DNA from 3 places in the Micromonospora sp. AKA38 genome. Region 2 is predicted to be linked to each of the others. Evidence: riboswitches for the same ligand, from Rfam matches in the RefSeq annotation. Region 2 holds a riboswitch; each other region holds the start of a gene.
What was found. Region 2 has a riboswitch for cyclic di-AMP ahead of TPA0908_RS00895 (C40 family peptidase). Riboswitches for the same ligand answer to the same signal wherever they lie in the genome.

Region 1 (3,266 bases), on a different contig from region 2:
CGCCGGCCGGGCACCTGGGCGCGGTGGTGGACGCCGTCTCGCCCAGCCTGCTCCGGGCCGCCCGGCAGGAGGTCGAGGACCTCGACGGCATCATCGACGTCCACATCGCGCAGACCGTGGAGACCCTGCTGGCCCGCTCGACGGTGCTCGCCGAGCGGGTGGCCGCGGGAGCGTGCTCGGTGGCCGGCATGTCGTACCGGCTGAGCGGCGGTGAGGTGCGGACGGTGGCGCAGTCCCCGGCCCCGGTGCCCGCGCCGGCCGCACCGGCGGACCCGGCGCTCGCCGGCTGACCACCCCCGGACACACGAAAGGGGCCGCCCGGAGGCGGCCCCTTCTCGCGTACGCGTCAGAGCAGTGACATGTGCACGTGGTCGGTGTGGTTCGAGGGCCCGCTGTAGGAACTCCAGCCGGTCGCCGGGAACCAGATCTGCCGGTTCCAGATCACGTAGTAGATGCCCAGTCGGTCGGCGTTACGGATGAGGAAGGCGGCCACCTCGTTGCCGTACCGGCGGGTGTCGTTGTTGTGCCACGGCGAGAAGCCGCTGTTCTGCAACGACCAGTCGCACGCCTTGCCCTTGGGGTGCTCCCACGGCCCGCCGGGGCGGTAACAGCCCACGAAGCGGTTGAAGCCGGCGCGCTTGACCTCCTTGTACGCGTGCAGCGTGCGCGGCGTGACGCAGCCGGAGGTGGTCGGGTCGTTCTCGCTGCACGACTCGGACTTCCACCCGCCGTCGGCGGTGCGGCCGGGGCCGATCTTGGCAACCGGGGAGGTGGCCGAGACCAGGCCACCGGTGAAGTCCAGCCCGCCGACCAGCTTCAGCGCCTTCTGCGCCTCGACCTTCTCGCGGGCCATCGCGTTCGTCTGCTTCTCCTGCTCGCGCACCTCGGCGTCGAGCGCGATCTTGGCCTGCTCGGCGCGCGTCTTCACCGCGTTGATGGCGGCGAGCCGCTGCCCGTTGAACAGGTTGAGTTCGTCCAGGGCGCTGGCCCGACGGACGAACGAGTCGGGCGAGTCGCTCTCCAGCAGCATCGCCATCGCACCGACCCGACCGGTGCGGTAGGACTGCGCGGCGATCTCGGTGACCTGCGGGCTGAGCGCGTCGAGCTCGTTCTGCGCCGCCTTCACCTCGAGCGCGAGCTTGAGCTGCCGCTTGCGCGACGTGTCCAGCTTGGACTTGGCCTGGAGGTAGGCCCGGTTGGCGGCGGTGACGGCCTCGCTGATCAGCGGTGGGTCGTCGTCCTCCGAGTGCCCCGAGGGGTTGGGGGCGGCGGTGTGCGGAGCCGCCGACGCCGGGGTCGGCCCGACCAGCACGGCGAGCGCGGCGAGCACGGCCACCACGGGTGTCAAGCAGCGGCGCAGGGGTGCCGTCACAGTGTTCCCTTCCGTCGGCCGCCGACCGGGTTAGCTGACGGGTTCGGGACGGAAGCGGCCCCTACCGCTGACGCGGATTCACCCCATGTACCTGGTTCCCCGGCTCGCCCGGAGGCGATTGGGCGGCGGCACCGCAGGCGCGGGTGCGCGCCTTCGGCGGTGACCGGCAGCGAGGTTACCCGAGATGTCGACCGGGGATCTACGCCCGGAAGCCGACCAATCGCGAGAATTCGACATTGCCCAGCGTGACCAGCATCGCGTTTCACGCGCGCCGTCACGCTGCGGAGTGTCACCATGCGACATCCGTACTTCCCCGGCGGTCGGGCCACCGTTCGGTCGGCGTCCCGCCGAGCGCCTCCAGCGCCTCGCCGCGGGCCGCCGGGGGCCGGCCCGGCGGTGGCGGCGACGCCCCGGCCGCCGGCCCGCGCCGCCCGGCGGTGGCCACGACCGCGGCCAGCGCGGTGGTGAGCGGTACGGCGGCGATCAGACCGAGGGTCGCCACCGCGCTGCGGACGATCTCCTGGGCGAGGAACTCGCTGGTCAGGATCTCGCTCACCGGGCGGGAGTCGGCCACCAGCAGGAGCAGCAGCGGCAGCGAGGCGCCCGCGTACGCCAGCACGATGGTGTTGACAGTGGACGCGATGTGCGCCCGGCCCACCCGGGTGGCCGCCCGGTAGAGCTGCCGTCGGGAGAGGTCGGGGTTGGCGTGCGCCAGCTCGGTGACGGTGGCCGCCTGGGTGACCGTGACGTCGTCCAGCACGCCCAGCGAGCCGATGATGATGCCGGCCAGCAGCAGCCCGTGCAGGTCCACGCCGCCCTGGAACATGGAGAGCGTGGTGGCGTCCTCGCTGCCGAAGCCGGTCAGGTGGGTGGCGGCGGTGGCGAGCGTGCCCAGCACGCCGGTGACCACCAGGCTGCCGAGCGTGCCGAGCACCGCCACCGACGTCTGCGCGCTGATGCCGTGGGTCAGGTAGAGCACCACGAACATGATCAGCGCGGCGCCGACGATCGCCACCGGCAGCGGGGACCGGCCGGCGCCGATCCCGGGCAGCACGAAGCCGAGCAGGATGGCGAAGCTCGCCACCAGGCCACCCAACGCGGCCAGCCCGCGCCAGCGCCCGAACGCCACGATCGCGGCGGCGAAGAGCGCCACCAGCCAGATCAACGGCGTGGCCCGCTGGTGCTCGGCGATGTTGTACGCCTTCACCGACGGGTCGGCCGGGTCGGTCAGCTCGACCAGGATCACCTCGTCGCCGACCTCGACGCGTGGTGCCCCGGGCCCGTCCGGGATCGGCGTCTCGACCTGCCGGCCGGCGTCCGGGCCCTGCTCCGCGGCGACCGTCACGGTGCCGCACCGGCCGCCGCCGCCCTCGGGGGCCTCCGGCGTGGGCGGGCAGGGCTCGGTCACCACCCGGGTCACCGTGCCGTGGTGGCGCGGCACGTTCTCGGCTTCGGCCGGCTCGGGGCCGCCGCCCCGGGGCCAGAGCACCAGCGCCGCGAGCACGGTGAGCACGAAGAGCGGCACCACGGTCGCGAGCAGGAGCCGGCGTACGCCCGGCGGCGCGGCGGGGGCGGGACGGGTGTGGTCGGCGCCCACGGTGGCTCTCCCTGCGGGTCGCGGCGCACCGGTTCACCGGCCGGTCGTCCACCGGCCGGCGCGGACGCGTCCTGTCCACGCCCGGGGTCGCCGCCGGGTCATGGTAGCCACCCCACCTGCGCGATCTTGCACTTGCGGCCCTGGCAAACGGCGCGAACGGGGCGTTTCGTGGGCCGCAACTGCAAGATCGGCGGGGCGGGGCGGGGTGGGGGTGGGGTGGGGAGGGTCAGCCGCGCTTCATGAGGCGGCCCACGGCGGCCATCATCTCGGTCGCCATCTCGTCGGCGCGGCCCTCGG
Region 2 (3,266 bases):
GCACTCCAGCCCGTCCGGCCGCGCGGCGTGGCGTAGTCCGAGCCGGGCCAGCACGGCCCGGTCCGGCTGCGCGGCGGTGGCGGCCAGCGTGACCCGTTGCCCGTCGTCGGTGGTCCGGGCCGCGCCCTGGCCGAGCTGGTCGTAGACCTCGTCGGCGAAGGCTGCCGCCGCGTCGGACGTGTCCGCGCCGGAGTAGCGGGCCACCGCGCCGTACCAGGCCGCGACGTCGCTGCCGGCGCCGACCGGCCCACCCAGTGCCTTCTGGTACGACGCCAGCAGCGCCGCGCCGCCGCGGATGTTCGCCGCCGGGTCGGTGCGCAGCGTCTGCGCGTCCAGCCCGGTGAGCGTGGCGGCGGCGTCGAGCGTCTGGAGCGAGGCGGCCGGCAGCGGCGTCTCCCGGGTCGGCGCGGCGGCGGTGGCCGGGTCGAGCCGGAGCGGGCGGGCGTCGTCGCCGCGCGGGTCCTCGTCCTCGTCGACGTGGGCGCTGCCCGGCGTGGCCAGGACGTGCGCGGCGTCGGTCAGGTGCATCGGGCCGTAGCCGCCGCTGGTGCTGGGCTGGCCCGGGTGGGTGTCCCACCTCGACTCCAGGTAGGAGACACCGAGCAGCACGTTCTGCGGTACGCCGTACTCGGCCGCCGCGGCTGCGTACTGCTGCTGACGGTCGCCGATGGGCCGGTCCGCCTGCGGCGCGGCGCTCACCGGGCCGGTGGTGGCAAGCGCGGTGGCGGTCGCCACGGCGGCGGCGAGCAGTATCCGTCTGCTCGGCGGCGGGGCTGTGAGGTGCATCGAACCTCCTGGACAGGGATGGGGGTCACTGCGTTCCCACCCTCACGCCAGCCACCCGTGGGGGTCAATACCTTTCCAGGAGGCAATCCAACGCGAAGAAAATCTCCATTCACGTTCGCGCGGCGCATCCGGTACGGAGTGTCACGGCCGTTCGGGTTGCGGATCGATAACGGGAATCCTTACTCTGGTCAATCGTCGGCCGCATGTTTCACCGTCCAGCCCGGTCGGTGACGGCCCGACACCGCCGAGTCGCCCACGGGCGAACCGGGGACCCAGGTTCCTGGGGTGAATCCGCAGCCACTGCGGTAGGGCGCTTCCCTTCCCGCCCGAACCCGTCAGCTAACCCGGTAGGCGGTCAGGCAGAAGGAGTACGGACGCCCGGTGGCCCACCATGCCCCGCGGCCGACGTCGAGCCGGTCGGTCGACCGGTCCGCCGCCGTGCCGCGTTTCCGCTGGTCCCGCTTCACCACCACACTCGCCGCCCTGGTCGGCGCCGCGGTCGTCCTGACCGGTGGCGCGACGGCGGCGCACGCGGAACCCTCGGTCGCCGAGATCGAGGCCCAGATCGACCGCGACTGGAACAAGCTCGAACCCGTCATCGAACAGGTCAACGCCGTCCGCGGGCAGCTCGCGGTGCGCCGCAAGCAGGCCGACGCGCTCGGCAGGCAGATCGCCCCGCTCCAGGCCCGGGTGGACGCCGCGCTCGGCCAGGTCGGCGGGCTCGCCGCCGACGCGTACAAGGGCGACAACCTCTCCACCGTCAACGCGCTGCTGGGCAGCCGTTCGCCGAGTGAGCTGGTCACCGGCCTGGAAATGCTCGACCGCTTCGCGCACCACCAGCAGGAGCAGGTCCGCGACATCGCCGCGCTGCGCGACGAGCTGGCGGCGAAGAAGAAGCCGCTGGACGCGATGGTCGCCGACCTGAGCCGCACCGAGGCCCAGCTCGCGGCGAAGAAGAAGCAGATCGACGCCGAGATCGCCAAGCTCCAGAAGCTGCGGCTCAAGGTGTACGGCAACGGTGGCGGCGGCCCGCTGCGCCCGGCCCCCTGTCCCGCCGGATACCCGGGCGGCGCGGCCGGGGTGGCGGTCAAGTTCGCCTGCGCCCAGATCGGCAAGATCTACGTGTGGGGCGCGGCCGGCCCGGACCACTTCGACTGCTCGGGCCTGACCATGGCCGCCTGGGCGAAGGCCGGGGTCTCGCTGCCGCACAACGCCCGCCAGCAGCACGACGTGACGAAGCGGGTCAGCCGCGCCGAGCTGCGCGCCGGTGACCTGGTCTTCTACTACGGCGACCTGCACCACGTGGGCATGTACGTCGGGGACGGCTGGGTGGTGCACGCCTCCCAGTCCGGCAAGCCCATCACCATGAAGCGCGTCGACGACGGCGACATCAACAGCTACGGCCGCCCCGGCTGAGGTGTTAGGAGGGGCCCCCGGTTAACGCATTCCGCATAACAGGGGGCCCCTCCTCACAACCACGCTCGGCGTCAGCGGGTCGGCCAGGTGCGCCAGCTCTGCCAGGACCGGCTCGGCGTCGGGCCGCGTTGACCCTGGTAGCGCGACCCGTAGACGGCCGAGCCGTACGGGTGCTCGGCCGGCGACGAGAGCCGGAAGATGCAGAGCTGGCCGATCTTCATGCCCGGCCAGAGCGTGATCGGCAGATTCGCCACGTTGGACAACTCCAGCGTGACGTGGCCGGAGAAGCCCGGGTCGATGAAGCCGGCCGTGGAGTGGGTGAGCAGGCCGAGCCGCCCCAGGCTCGACTTGCCCTCCAGCCGACCGGCCAGCTCCTCACCCAGCGAGATCACCTCGAGCGTGGACGCGAGCACGAACTCGCCCGGGTGCAGCACGAACGGCTGCCCCTCGGGGACCTCCACCATCGACGTCAGGTCGTCCTGCTGCACCGACGGGTCGATGTGCGTGTAGAGATGGTTGTTGAAGACCCGGAACAGCCGGTCCAGGCGTACGTCGATGCTGGACGGCTGCACCAGCGTGGGCTCGAAGGGCTCCAGCGCGAGCGTGCCCGCCTTGATCTCGGAGACCAGGTCGCGGTCGGAGAGCAGCATCGGAACACTCTAGCGACAGACGGTGGTGACCAGCGTGTCGGACTACTTCTTCGTACACGTGTTCGATAGACTGTCGGCATGGCTTCCTGGTCCGAATTCGCCGCCGACGAACCCCGACTCGCGGCCGAGATCCGCCTTCTGATGCAGCAGTACGGGCCGGGCTTCGGCTACCTCGCCACGGTCCGCGCCGATGGTGGCCCACGGGTGCACCCGGTCTCGCCGCTGATCACCGACGACGGGCTCTGGTGCTTCGTCATCGACTCGCCGAAGCGCCGCGACCTCGAACGCGACGGCCGTTACGCGCTGCACTCCTTCCCGCCGGAGGAGAGCGACGACGAGGCTTACCTGGCCGGTCGCGCCGTTCCGGTGACCGATCCGGCGACGGTGGACCGGCTGACCCGGATCGGCCGGGCG
Region 3 (3,266 bases), on a different contig from region 2:
GCGGCCCGGGCCGCCGCCCGGGAGCGCCCGGTGGACTACCGCGACTTCGCCCACGTGGTGGTGGACGAGTCGCAGGACGTCTCGCCGATGCAGTGGCGGATGGTCGGTCGGCGCGGCCGGCTGGCCTCCTGGACCGTGGTCGGCGATCCGGCGCAGACCGCCTGGACCGGCGATCCGCAGGAGCTGGACCGGGCGCGTGACCAGGCGCTGGGGCGGCGGCCCCGGCGTCGCTTCGAGCTGACCACCAACTACCGCAACTCGGCGGAGATCTTCGCGGTGGCGGCGGCGGAGATCCGCCGGCGGTATCCGGATCTGGCGCTGCCCGTCGCGGTGCGCTCCACCGGCGTGCCACCGGTGGAGCGGACGGTGGCCGCGGCCGAGCTGCCGGCGGCCACGGTCGAGGCGGTCCGGGCGCTGCTGGCCGAGGTGGAGGGCACGGTCGGCGTGATCACGCCGGTGCCGCGCCGGGACGAGGTGGCCGGTTGGCTGGGCGACCTCGACGCGGGCCGGCTCCAGGTGGTCACCAGCCTCCAGGCCAAGGGCATGGAGTACGACGGGGTGGTGCTGGTCGCGCCGAGCGAGATCCGGGCCGACCCGGGTTCGGGTGTCCGCACGCTCTACGTCGCGCTGTCCCGGGCCACCCAGCGCCTGACCACGCTCGATCCGGTGGGCTGACGCCACAGTTACTTGCACACATAGCGATGTGAGCATAGATTGGGCCCGTCCGGGATCCGGGGCGGGAGGGTGTGTGCGTGGGCGCAGGTCATGACCACAGCGCTGCGGTGGCCAACGCGGCGCACCGGCACTCCGGTCGGCTCTGGGCGGCGTTCGCGCTGCTCGCCGTGCTGATGGTGGTCGAGGCGGTGGCCGCCGTCACGACCGGTTCGCTCGCGCTGCTCTCCGACGCCGGCCACATGTTCACCGACGTGCTCGGCATCGGCATGGCGCTCGCGGCGATCACCGCCACCCGGCGCGCCCGGACCGACCCGCAACGCACGTTCGGGCTCTACCGGCTGGAGGTGCTCGCCGCGCTGGCCAACGCGGTGCTGCTCGGCGCCGTCGCGGTCTACGTCCTGATCGAGGCGGTACGCCGGTTCGGCGAGCCGCCGGAGGTGCTCGCCGGACCGATGCTGGTGGTGGCCGTGCTCGGCCTGCTCGCCAACATCGCCGCGTTCGCGCTGCTGCGCTCCGGCGCCCAGGAGAGCATCAACCTGCGCGGCGCGTACCTGGAGGTGCTGGGCGACCTGCTCGGCTCGCTCGGCGTGATCGGCGCCGCGCTGGTCATCGCGGTCACCGACTGGTGGTGGGCCGACCCGCTGGTCGCGGTGGCGATCGGTCTGTTCATCCTGCCGCGCACCTGGCGGCTCGGCCGGGCCGCGGTGCGCATCCTGGTGCAGGCCGCGCCGGAACACCTCCAGGTGACCGCCGTGCACGACCGGCTGACCGCCGTGCCCGGCGTGGCGGAGGTGCACGACCTGCACGTCTGGACGCTCACCTCCGGCATGGACGTGGCCTCGGCGCACCTGACCACCGATCCGGGCGCGGAGGTCGCCACCGTGCTGGCCGCCGCCCGGGCCGCGCTGCACGAGGACTTCTCGATCGATCACGCCACGTTGCAGATCGAACCCGGAGCGTCCGCCGGCGCCTGCGGCCCGACCGGCTGGTAGTTAGGACAGACTTAAATTCGAGTGGCTATTGTTAGCTTATGCCGGTTTTGCCCGGTATCCGGTTCCGGGTGACGGAGCCGGCTCCGGGCAACGCCGGTAGGCTCGGTCGCGGCCGACCCGCAGGCGTCATCCGGCGCCGACGGAGCGGCCGTCGCCTAATCGCCCGCGGGGCGAGCCGGGGAACCACGTACGTGGGGTGCATCCGCGTCAGCGGTAGGGATCTTCCGTCCCGAACCCGTCAGCTAACCCGGTCGGCGGTTGACGGAAGGACACGTGAATGCCCCCAGTGGCACCTGTACGACGGACGGCCGCCCGGATGGCGGCCCTGCTCGTCGCGATGCTGACCCTCGGCCTCGTGACGGCGCCGGTCTCCCCCGCCTCGGCGGCGCCCCCGACCGGCCGGCTCGCCGCCGCGCCCGGTGACGACGACGAGGGCGGCACGCCGGCGCTGCGCGCCAAGCTCGATGCCGCCAGCAAGGGCTGGCTGGAGGCCAAGGCCGCGCTGAGCCGGTCGGTGACCCGGCAGAAGCAGCTCAACGAACGACTCGTGACGATCGACGCGGAGCTGGTCGAGCGCGACGCCAAGGTCGGTGAGATCGCCGAGGTGGCGTACCGTACCGGCCGGATGGGCACCGCCGCGGCGCTGCTCGGCAGCACCAGCCCGGAAGGCTTCATGGACCGGGCCGCCGCCCTGGAGACGGTCGCCGCGCACGAGGACCGGACGCTGCGCGAGCTGATCACCACCCGCGACGAGGCGATCCGCACCCGTACCGCGCTCGACGGCGAGGTCCGCGAGCAACGCAAGCAGGTCACGGTGATGGCCAAGCGCAAGGAGCAGGCCGAGCAGGCGCTGGAGGAGGCCAACAACCGGCCGTCCGCCAGCAGCGGCGGCGGCAGCAGCGGCAGCGGGATCCGGGGCACCTCCACCGCGAACGCGAAGCCGGCCAAGCGCAACTCCGACGGCTCCTGGCCGGCCGAGTCGTGCAGCGTCAACGACCCGACGCCGGCCAGCGGCTGCATCACCCCACGTACGCTGCACGCGCTGCAACAGGCCAAGGCCGCCGGCTTCACCCGGTACGTCTCCTGCCACCGGCCCAGTGGCTCCGGCGAGCACCCGAAGGGTCGGGCCTGCGACTTCGCGGCCCAGAAGAGCGGCTTCGGCGGCGTGGCCAGCGGCGGCGACCGGACGTACGGCAACAACCTGGCCGCGTACTTCGTGCGCAACGCCGACCCGCTCGCCGTGCTCTACGTGATCTGGTTCAAGCAGATCTGGCTGCCCAGCAGCGGCTGGAAGTCGTACAGCGGGGGCAACGGCGACCCGTCCAGCGACCACACCAACCACGTGCACCTGTCGGTCTACTGAGCACTACGCCCCACGACGTACACCGGGTGTCGTCGCGCGGACCACGACGTGGGCCGCGCGACGGGGCGACGATCGGGACATGAGACGACTCTCCCCCGCCGGCCGCAAGGCGCTGCTCACCGCGCACCTGGCCACCTCGCTGGGCTGGCTCGGCACCGACCTGACGCTGCTCGCGCTCGGCGTCGCCGGGCTGCGGGGCGCCGATCCCGACGTGGTCTACCCGGCGGCGGCGCTGC

Region 1: it holds a riboswitch for cyclic di-AMP, as region 2 does, so the genes downstream of both, TPA0908_RS28815 (coiled-coil domain-containing protein) here and TPA0908_RS00895 (C40 family peptidase) in region 2, are expected to answer to the same signal.
Region 3: it holds a riboswitch for cyclic di-AMP, as region 2 does, so the genes downstream of both, TPA0908_RS10575 (coiled-coil domain-containing protein) here and TPA0908_RS00895 (C40 family peptidase) in region 2, are expected to answer to the same signal.

The regions. Positions count from the first base shown of each region.
Region 1 is NZ_BNEI01000007.1:335,288-338,553, reverse strand. It holds gene TPA0908_RS28820 (carbonic anhydrase) at 1-290, shown strand, start outside; gene TPA0908_RS28815 (coiled-coil domain-containing protein) at 347-1,372, opposite strand; cyclic di-AMP (ydaO/yuaA leader) riboswitch at 1,377-1,507, opposite strand; gene TPA0908_RS28810 (YibE/F family protein) at 1,662-2,969, opposite strand; gene TPA0908_RS28805 (metal-sensitive transcriptional regulator) at 3,196-3,266, opposite strand, start outside.
Region 2 is NZ_BNEI01000001.1:173,540-176,805, reverse strand. It holds gene TPA0908_RS00900 (N-acetylmuramoyl-L-alanine amidase) at 1-786, opposite strand, end outside; cyclic di-AMP (ydaO/yuaA leader) riboswitch at 1,019-1,154, shown strand; gene TPA0908_RS00895 (C40 family peptidase) at 1,168-2,202, shown strand; gene dcd (dCTP deaminase) at 2,274-2,852, opposite strand; gene TPA0908_RS00885 (pyridoxamine 5'-phosphate oxidase family protein) at 2,931-3,266, shown strand, end outside.
Region 3 is NZ_BNEI01000003.1:472,146-475,411, forward strand. It holds gene TPA0908_RS10565 (HelD family protein) at 1-675, shown strand, start outside; gene TPA0908_RS10570 (cation diffusion facilitator family transporter) at 753-1,667, shown strand; cyclic di-AMP (ydaO/yuaA leader) riboswitch at 1,810-1,939, shown strand; gene TPA0908_RS10575 (coiled-coil domain-containing protein) at 1,945-3,030, shown strand; gene TPA0908_RS10580 (hypothetical protein) at 3,110-3,266, shown strand, end outside.